DNA from 2 places in the Streptomyces sp. NPDC055140 genome. Region 1 is predicted to be linked to the other one. Evidence: riboswitches for the same ligand, from Rfam matches in the RefSeq annotation. Region 1 holds a riboswitch; the other holds the start of a gene.
The links. Region 1 has a riboswitch for ZMP and ZTP ahead of ACWFR4_RS27840 (glycine hydroxymethyltransferase). Riboswitches for the same ligand answer to the same signal wherever they lie in the genome.
Positions count from the first base shown of each region.

Region 2: linked by a shared signal. The riboswitch ahead of ACWFR4_RS19025 (bifunctional 5,10-methylenetetrahydrofolate dehydrogenase/5,10-methenyltetrahydrofolate cyclohydrolase) and the one ahead of ACWFR4_RS27840 (glycine hydroxymethyltransferase) in region 1 are both predicted to bind ZMP and ZTP.

Region 1 is NZ_JBSGTG010000016.1:122,550-127,116, reverse strand. Features, by position in the region: gene pdxR (MocR-like pyridoxine biosynthesis transcription factor PdxR) at 1-559, shown strand, start outside; gene ACWFR4_RS27850 (hypothetical protein) at 607-1,452, opposite strand; gene rocD (ornithine--oxo-acid transaminase) at 1,583-2,809, opposite strand; ZMP/ZTP riboswitch at 2,927-3,013, shown strand; gene ACWFR4_RS27840 (glycine hydroxymethyltransferase) at 3,076-4,524, shown strand.
Region 2 is NZ_JBSGTG010000009.1:79,937-84,503, reverse strand. Features, by position in the region: gene ACWFR4_RS19045 (SDR family oxidoreductase) at 1-103, shown strand, start outside; gene ACWFR4_RS19040 (TIGR01777 family oxidoreductase) at 137-1,114, opposite strand; gene ACWFR4_RS19035 (NAD(P)H-dependent oxidoreductase) at 1,201-1,995, opposite strand; gene ACWFR4_RS19030 (helix-turn-helix domain-containing protein) at 2,093-2,989, shown strand; ZMP/ZTP riboswitch at 2,976-3,066, shown strand; gene ACWFR4_RS19025 (bifunctional 5,10-methylenetetrahydrofolate dehydrogenase/5,10-methenyltetrahydrofolate cyclohydrolase) at 3,089-3,967, shown strand; gene ACWFR4_RS19020 (hypothetical protein) at 3,915-4,490, opposite strand; gene yczR (MocR-like transcription factor YczR) at 4,518-4,567, opposite strand, start outside.

The sequences.
Region 1 (4,567 bases):
CGGCGAGTTCCGCTACGACCGCCAGCCCGTCGGCGCCCTCCAGGGCCTCGACCCCGACCGTGTCGTCTACTGCGGCACGGCCAGCAAATCGCTTGCACCCGGCCTGCGCCTCGGCTGGCTGGTGCTGCCGCCCTCCGTCATCGGGGAGGTGATCGAGGCGAAGGGCGTCGCCGACTGGTCGTGCGGTGTCCTCGACCAGCTGACCCTCGCGGAGTTCATCGACTCGGGCGCCTACGACCGCCATGTCCGCGGCGCCCGCCTGCGCTACCGCCGCCGCCGCGACCAACTTGTCGCCGCCCTCGCCGAACGCGCCCCCGACGTCCGTGCCACCGGAATCGCCGCCGGCCTGCACGCCGTCCTCCAACTCCCGTCCGGCACCGAACAGTCCGTGGTCCGCGCCGCCGCCTGGCAACGCCTCGGAGTCTCCGGCCTCTCCAGCTTCCGCCACGACGCGGCCACCACCGAACCACCCCTGGACGCCCTGGTGGTCGGCTACGGAACCCCACCGGACCACGCCTGGACAAGCGCGCTGGAGGCTTTGTGCCGGGCTCTGCCGTAGGGGACCGGCATCGGGCGGTAGGCGTCTCGGGTCGGCCCGGGTTCGGGTCAGACCCGGGCCGGTGCGGAGGCGTCCTCCACCGGCGCCTCCCCGAAGCGCGCCAACGCCAACGCCCCCGTCACGGCCACCACGAACCCGAGAACCGCCAGCCAGCCCAGCCCCTCGCGCGTGCGATCCCCGAGCCAGATCACCCCGATCAGCGCCGGCCCCACCGTCTCGCCCACGACCATCCCCGCGGTGGCCGTGGTGACCGACCCCTTCTGCAACGCCGAGGTCAGCAGCAGAAACGCCGCACCCCCACCGAGCAGCAGTGCGTACGTCGCCGGATTGCTCAGCAGCGCGCCGGGCGACACGTCGTCGATGAGCCGTACCGACACCTCCACCACCCCGAACCCGAACCCCGAGCCGAGCCCCAGCGCGAGCGCCCGGCCCCGCCCCGGCAGCCGCCCGGCCACCGCCCCGATCAACAGCACCCCGAGCGCCGTCCCGAGCATCGCGTACCGCAACGCGTCCGAACCGGCCTGCTCTCCCTCCGTCCCCGACGCCAGCCCCAACATCGCGAGCCCTGCCACCACCACCCCGACGGCACCCCACTCGACGCCGCTCAGCCGTACGTCCAGCAGCCGTGTGGAGACCACCGCCGTCACCGCCAGGCTCGCGGCGAGCGCCGCCCCGACGGCGTAGATCGGAATGGACCGCAGCGCCATGACCTGCAATACGAACCCGAGCAGGTCGAGCCCCAGCCCGGCGACATAACGCCACTGCCGCAGCGCCCGCAGCAACAGCGCGGCGTCGACACCGGACCCCGACCCCGGCTCCGCGGCCCGCGCGGCCATCGCCTGCAACACGGAAGCCGTACCGAAACAGACCGCCGCCCCGAGCGCGCAAAGCATTCCAACAAGCACAAAGCGACTGTAGAGGGTGTGCCTACGCCGACCGGCCCGTGAGCGGCCCCTCCTTGTGGGGTGCCCCGATGAGTGGCCGGACCACGAGTCGGCCGCCCGTGTCGGAGGCGCACCGCCGTCAGACCGCCAGGACCGCCCGGAGTTGGTCGAGCCCCCAGTCCAGGTCCTCCTTACTGATCATCAGAGGGGGAGCGATCCGGATCGTGCTGCCGTGGGTGTCCTTGACCAGGACGCCCTTGGCCATCAGCTTCTCCGAGATCTCCCTTCCCGTCCCGTACGACGGACCGATGTCGACGCCCGCCCACAGCCCGCGTCCCCGCACCTGCGTCACCTTGCCTGTGCCCGTCAGCAGCCCGAGCTCCGCGTGGAGATGCTCGCCCAGCTCCGCCGCCCGCTGCTGGAACTCCCCGGTGCGCAGCATCGCGATGACTTCGAGCGCCACCGCACAGGCCAGCGGATTCCCGCCGAACGTCGACCCGTGCTCACCCGGCTTGAACACCCCGAGCACCTCGCTCCTGGACACGACCGCCGACACCGGCACGACCCCACCGCCGAGCGCCTTGCCCAGCACGTACATGTCGGGCACCACGCCCTCGTGCTCACAGGCGAACGTCCGCCCGGTCCGCCCGAGCCCCGACTGGATCTCGTCCGCGATGAACAGCACGTTCCGCTCGCGGGTCAACTCCCTTACCGCCGGCAGATATCCGGCCGGCGGCACGAGGACACCGGCCTCGCCCTGGATCGGTTCGAGCAGCACCGCGACGGTGTTCTCGGTGACAGCGCCGCGCAGCGCCGTCAGATCGCCGTACGGCACGATCTCGAACCCCGGCGTGTAGGGCCCGAAGTCCGCGCGCGCCTCCTGGTCCGTGGAGAAGCTGACGATGGTCGTGGTGCGCCCGTGGAAGTTGTTGCCCGCCACGACGATCTTCGCTCTGCCGTCGAGCACCCCCTTGACCTGGTACCCCCACTTTCTCGCCGTCTTCACGGCGGTCTCGACCGCCTCCGCCCCTGTGTTCATCGGCAGCACCATGTCCATGCCGCACAGCTCCGCGAGCTGGGTGCAGAACGCGGCGAACCGGTCGTGATAGAAGGCGCGGGACGTCAGCGTCACCCGCTCCAGCTGCGCCTTGGCGGCCTCGATGAGCCGCTGGTTCCCATGGCCGAAGTTGAGGGCTGAGTAGCCGGCGAGCATGTCGAGGTACCGGCGCCCCTCGACATCCGTCATCCACGCGCCCTCCGCCGTCGCGACCACGACGGGCAGCGGATGGTAGTTGTGCGCGCTGTGCGCTTCGGACGCGGTGATGAAGGCTTCCGTTGCGGCATTCGGAGGAGTCACAGCAGTCACGGGATCTCCGTTCTTACAGCTCTGATGGCGCGAAGACGTGGGCTTGTGGCCCCTTCCTATCGTCGCTCGCATCGTGGACCGGGAAACTTCGCCCTGCGGCGCGCCCGGTAGTGTGGCCCGCAGGGCCGTGACTGGCGCGCTGGGATGGGACCGACCATCGGGGAGCGGCCTGTGAACTGTGTGCCGTGCGCCTGGGCCGACCCGAGAAACCTCCTGCTCTCGACCTCGCTCGAGCAGGGGAGGTCCCATTCGTCCGGAGGTCCGTCATGTCAGAGTCCGCCCTCTCCACCGAATCCGTAGCGTTCCGCAGCGCCCTCGACGTGATCCGGGCTGTCGAGCCCCGCGTGGCCGACGCCATCGGCCAGGAGATCGCCGACCAGCGCGAGATGCTCAAGCTGATCGCCAGCGAGAACTACGCTTCCCCGGCCACCCTCCTCGCGATGGGCAACTGGTTCAGCGACAAGTACGCCGAGGGCACCATCGGCCGCCGCTTCTACGCCGGCTGCCGCAATGTCGACACCGTCGAGGCCCTCGCCGCCGAACACGCCCGCGAGCTCTTCGGCGCCCGCCACGCCTATGTCCAGCCGCACTCCGGCATCGACGCCAACCTCGTCGCCTTCTGGGCCGTCCTCGCCCAGCGCGTCGAGGCGCCCGCCCTGGAGCTGGCCGGCGTCCGCAACGTGAACGACCTCTCCGACGCCGACTGGGCCGAGCTCCGTCAGGCCTTCGGCAACCAGCGGATGCTCGGCATGTCCCTGGACGCCGGCGGCCACCTCACCCACGGCTTCCGCCCGAACATCTCCGGCAAGATGTTCGACCAGCGCAGCTACGGCACCGACCCGCAGACCGGCCTCGTCGACTACGAAGCCCTGCGCGCCACCGCCCGCGACTTCAAGCCGCTGATCATCGTCGCCGGCTACTCCGCCTACCCCCGCCTGGTGAACTTCCGCATCATGCGCGAGATCGCCGACGAGGTCGGGGCGACCCTCATGGTCGACATGGCGCACTTCGCGGGCCTGGTCGCCGGCAAGGTCCTCACCGGCGACTTCGACCCGGTGCCGCACGCCCAGATCGTCACCACCACGACGCACAAGTCGCTGCGCGGCCCGCGCGGCGGCATGGTGCTCTGCGACGACTCGCTCGCCGGCCAGGTCGACCGCGGCTGCCCGATGGTCCTCGGCGGTCCGCTGCCGCACGTCATGGCCGCCAAGGCCGTCGCCCTGGCCGAGGCCCGCCGTCCCGAGTTCCGCGACTACGCCCAGTCCGTCGTCGACAACGCCCGTGCCCTCGCCGAGGGCCTGACCCGCCGCGGCGCCACCCTCGTCACGGGCGGCACAGACAACCACCTCAACCTGATCGATGTCGCCACCTCCTACGAGCTCACCGGCCGCCAGGCCGAGAACGCGCTCCTCGACTCAGGCATCGTCACCAACCGCAACTCCATCCCCTCCGACCCGAACGGTGCCTGGTACACGTCCGGCATCCGCATCGGCACCCCTGCCCTGACCACCCGTGGCCTGGGCACCGCGGAGATGGACGAGGTCGCTGGCCTCATCGACCGCGTGCTCACCGCCGCCGAAGCAGGCACCACCAGCAAGGGCGCGCCCTCCAAGGCGCAGCATGTCCTGGACGAGAAGATCGCCGACGAGGTCTCCACGCGAGCGTCCGACCTGCTGAGCGGCTTCCCGCTCTACCCGGAGGTCGACCTCACCTGATCCCTTGACCGGCCCGTCACCAGCCGCACCGACGGGCCGGTCA
Region 2 (4,567 bases), on a different contig from region 1:
GACCGTCGAGGAGGGCGCCGAGATCATCGTGCGCATGGCCCGGCTGGGCCCCGACGGCCCGACCGGCACGTACGTCGCCGCGGAGGGCCCGCTCCCCTGGTGACGACGCAGGTCGCCCGACGGAGACGCCCCCGCCTCACACCAGCCCGTCCGCCATGTCCCGCGTGACGTCACGTCCCCCGCGTACACGTCGCGCGAGGTTGGCGGCGGCATCGGGCCACGCGGCGTGGTCGAAGGAGAAGCCTGCGTCGAGCAGCCTGCCCGGGACGACGCGGCGGCTCTTCAGAAGGAGTTCGGTGTCCGAGCGGAGCGCGAACGCACCGAGCTCGGCCATCCACTTCGTCGCGGGCAGTCCCACCGGAACACCCCATGCCGTACGAAGCGCACGCATGAAGTCACGCTGCGGCAGCGGCTCCGGGGCGGCGAGGTTCACGGGCCCGTCCAGGTCGTCGCGCTCGATCAGGAACCGGACCGCTCGGGCGAAGTCACGGTCGTAGATCCAGGACACGTACTGTCCGCCGCCCGCGACCGGACCGCCGAGGCCGAGCCTGGCCAGGCGCAGGAGGATGTCGAAGACGCCGCCGCGATCGGGACTCATGACCATCGCGGAGCGCAGGGCGACCCTGCGGGTGCGCGGGGTGTCCGCCTGCTCCTGCGCCCGCTCCCACGCCTTGGCGATCTCGACGCTGTAGCCCCAGTAACCCGGGACGCCGGCCTCGTCGCCGCCGAGCACGCCGGTCGCCTCGTCGTTCGGTGCGGCGAAGCTGTGGGCGTAGACGGTCGCCGTACTCATCTGCAGCCATACCCTCGGAGGCCGCGCGGCGGCGGCGATGGCCTCGCCGACGACCTCGGCGGACCGCACGCGCGAGTCCATCATGGCCCGGAGGTTGGCCGGGGTGTAGCGGCAACTGACGCTGCGTCCGGCAAGGTTGATCACGACGTCGCTGCCGTCGACGGCCTCGGCCCAAGGGCCCAGGGTCTCGCCGTCCCAGCGCGTTTCCCCGTCGCGCACCGGCCGCCGCGTGAGGACCACGACTTCGTGTCCCGCTTCGGCCAGTTCACGCTTCAGGATCGTCCCTACCTGCCCGGTGCCGCCGGGTATCACGATCTTCATGGAGCCCCCTCATCGTGTCGGCACCACCTTAACGCAGATATTTGAACGCGTTCAAATAGGGGGAGGGCGGCTGGACGAGATGGCCCTCAGACCCGGTCGCGAACGTGCAGGTCGAGTCCGCTCGTGCCCGGCGTCTCCACCCCTGGCAGGAGCCGCATGTCGTGGCCGTAGTCCCCGCCCGTGAGCGACCGGAAGGGGACCGGCGTGGCCGTGAAGAGCGTGTCGAGCCGTCGGGCGTACTCCGTCCGTGCCGTGACGAAGCGGTCGTCGGGAAGCTCGTTCGAGCTGTACACCGCGAACGGCTCCAGCGGGTTCATGCCGGTGAACCAGAACAGGCCGTGCTGGATGGGGTGCAGGACGTCCTCGAGGCTTCCGTGGATGCCTCGATCGGAGAACGCCGACTCGCGCGCGCCGACGGTCACCGACACGAGCGCCCGCCTCCCCGGCAGGGAGCTTTCGCCGTACGGCGGCGGGACCGCAGGACCGTACGCGAAGCCGCTCGTGAAGACCCGGTCGATCCAGCCCTTGAGGATCGCCGGCGCCGAGAACCACCACATCGGGAACTGCAGGACCACCGCGTCCGACCAGCGCACCTTCTCCTGCTCCGCCGCGATGTCGGGCGACAGACCGCCCGAGAGCGTCGCCCGCTCGGAGTCGGCCATCACATGCAGCCGGCCCGCTCCGGTGTCCCCGGGGAAGTCGTCGGCGTCCACGGTCGCCTTCCACTTCATCGCGTAGAGGTCGGACACCTTCACCTCGTGTCCTGCCGTGCGCAGGTGCTCGACCGCGAAGTCGGTCAACGCGGAGTTGAGCGAACGGGGTTCCGGGTGGGCGCTGACCACGAGGATCTTCTTGGGCTGCCGAGACGTCGTGTCGTTCATGCCACCACGTTCCCCCAGGCGCGTCCGGGCAGCCAGCACCCTGGTCAACGGCGGAACGCTCATCCTGGTACTGCGAGGGCCACGCATACTTGGGCCCATGGACGGCGTGAACCACATCGGGGAGACAGACACGGGCACCACCCTCACCACCGGCGGCGCGCAGCATGGCCTCGGTGACTTTCTCCGCGCCCGCCGCGCGCGCGTCACACCGGAGCACGTCGGGCTCTCCGGCGGCCGTCGCCGACGGGTACGCGGACTGCGCCGCGAGGAACTGGCACAGCTCGCCGGGATCAGCGTGGACTACTACGTGCGCCTGGAACAGGGCCGCGCCACCCAGCCGTCCGCCGAGGTCGTCGACGCGCTCGCCGGGGCGCTCGGCCTCGACACGGCCGAGCGCGGGCATCTCGCGACCCTGGCAGGTGCCCGGCAGGGCCCCGCGCCCGAGGCCAGGGTCAGCCCGATGCTGCGGCGGCTCCTCGACTCCATGGCCGGCTTCGCGGCCTTCGCCACGAACCATCGCCTGGACGTGGTGGCGTGGAACGCCCTCGGCGCCGAGCTGATCGGCGGCCTGGCCGCGCCGGCCCGCCGCGACCGGAACAACGCGCGGTATCTGTTCCTCGACCCCGCTTCGCGCGTCGTCCACCCGGAGTGGGAGGACCGGGCGGCGGAGGCCGTGGGCCAGCTCCGGGTCTGGTCGGGGCGCTACTCCGACGACACGGAACTGGCCGGCCTCATCGCCGAACTCACCGCGTGCAGCACGGAGTTCAGGCGTATCTGGGACAGCGGCGAGGTCGTGATGTGCGCGGCGGGGCGCAAGCGCCTGAGGCACCCGGTGGCCGGGCTGCTCACCCTGGACTTCGAGACGCTGCACGTACCGGCCGCGCCCGGCGAGACGGGCCTGGTCGTGCACGTCTTCAGCGCCGAGGAGGGCAGTGAGGAGGCCACGGCTCTCGCACGGCTGACCGAAACCGTTACAGTGGCGGACAGGCCGTGACTGGCGCTGGGGTGGAGAACCACCGGGGAGCGGCCTGACCAAAGGGTCGATGTATGCCGTGCGCCTGGGCGAATGGTCAATGACGCCTGGGAGGCGACCATGTCCCCGACACAGACAGCCCACCTCATGGACGGCACCGGCACCGCCCGGCGCCTCGTCGAGGAGTCCGCGGGCAGAGCGGCGGAGCTGGTGAGGCGCACGGGCTCGGCGCCCTGCCTCGCGACCGTACTGGTGGGCGAGGATCCCGCCTCCGTCACGTACGTCCGTATGAAGCAGGCCCGCTGCGCCAAGGCCGGTATCGAGTCGCGGCGCGTCCAGCTCCCCGCCGAGACGACGACCGCGGAGCTGGTCGCCACCCTCCGCGAGCTGTCGCAGGACGCGTCGGTGCACGGAATCCTGCTCCAGCACCCCGTGGGCCCGCACATCGACGAACGCGCGGCGTTCGAGGCCATCGCACCGGAGAAGGACGTCGACGGCGTCACCATGACCTCGTTCGGCGCGATGGCCTTCGGGCTGCCCGGGTTCGTCTCCTGCACACCAGGCGGAATCATGCGGCTCCTCGACGAGTACGACGTCGATGTCGCGGGGCGGCATGCCGTCGTCGTGGGCCGGAGCGCGATCCTCGGCAAGCCGGCCGGGATGCTTCTGCTCGCCCGGGACGCCACAGTGACGTACTGCCACTCCCGCACGGCCGACCTGAGCGCGTACGTGAGGGAGGCGGACATCGTGGTGGCTGCCGTGGGCCGGCCCCGGCTCATCCGCGGCGAGGACATCAAGCCCGGCGCTGTCGTCGTCGACGCGGGCTACAACGCGGGCAACGTCGGCGACGTCGACTTCGACACCGCGGCCGAGCGGGCCCGCCTGATCACTCCCGTCCCCGGAGGGGTGGGCCCCATGACCATCGCCGTCCTCCTGGCCCAGACGGTCACCGCGGCGTACCACCAGCTCGGCGCGGACCTCGATCGCGCGCTCGTCTGACAGGACCGCGCCGCTCGCGCATCCGGGACTCCTGGTCGGTGGCGGCGTCGAGAAGTCCGGCGGCCGCCACCTCGAGGGCGGCGCGCGGCAGCGGTTCGCACTCCAGCGGTGCGCCCACCTCGAAGCCGATGTGCCGCACGGCCGTCTCGCCCGACGGCAGCATCTGGAGATATTCGGGCCCGTCGGGTTCCTCGCGGCCCAGGAGGAACTCGACGGTCAGCCGCGTTCCGGCGGCGATCCGCGCGGATCCGGCCTGCGGTTCACAGCCGTTCAGCGTGAACTCCCGCTCGTACGGGCCCGTCGGCGGCGCCACCAGGAGCCACCGGGCGAACTCGGCGGCCCGCGGCGCGCCTTGGCCCAGTGGCAGGCGCCCGAGGAAGTACGCGTCGAACCACCAGCCGCCGTTCCCATCCACGCCGAGGGCGATCCACAGGTCCTCGGCGGGCCGGCCGGGGTAGTGGGACCCGCGCCAAGCGAGGCGAAAGAGCGGACCTGTCCCGGGACGCTCACCTCCGCACGCCATCCAGCGATCTCCTTCATCCTCTGTGGCTCAGGCGACCCAGTGCGGCCGTCGCGCGGTGGACGCCGACGGAAGGCCGG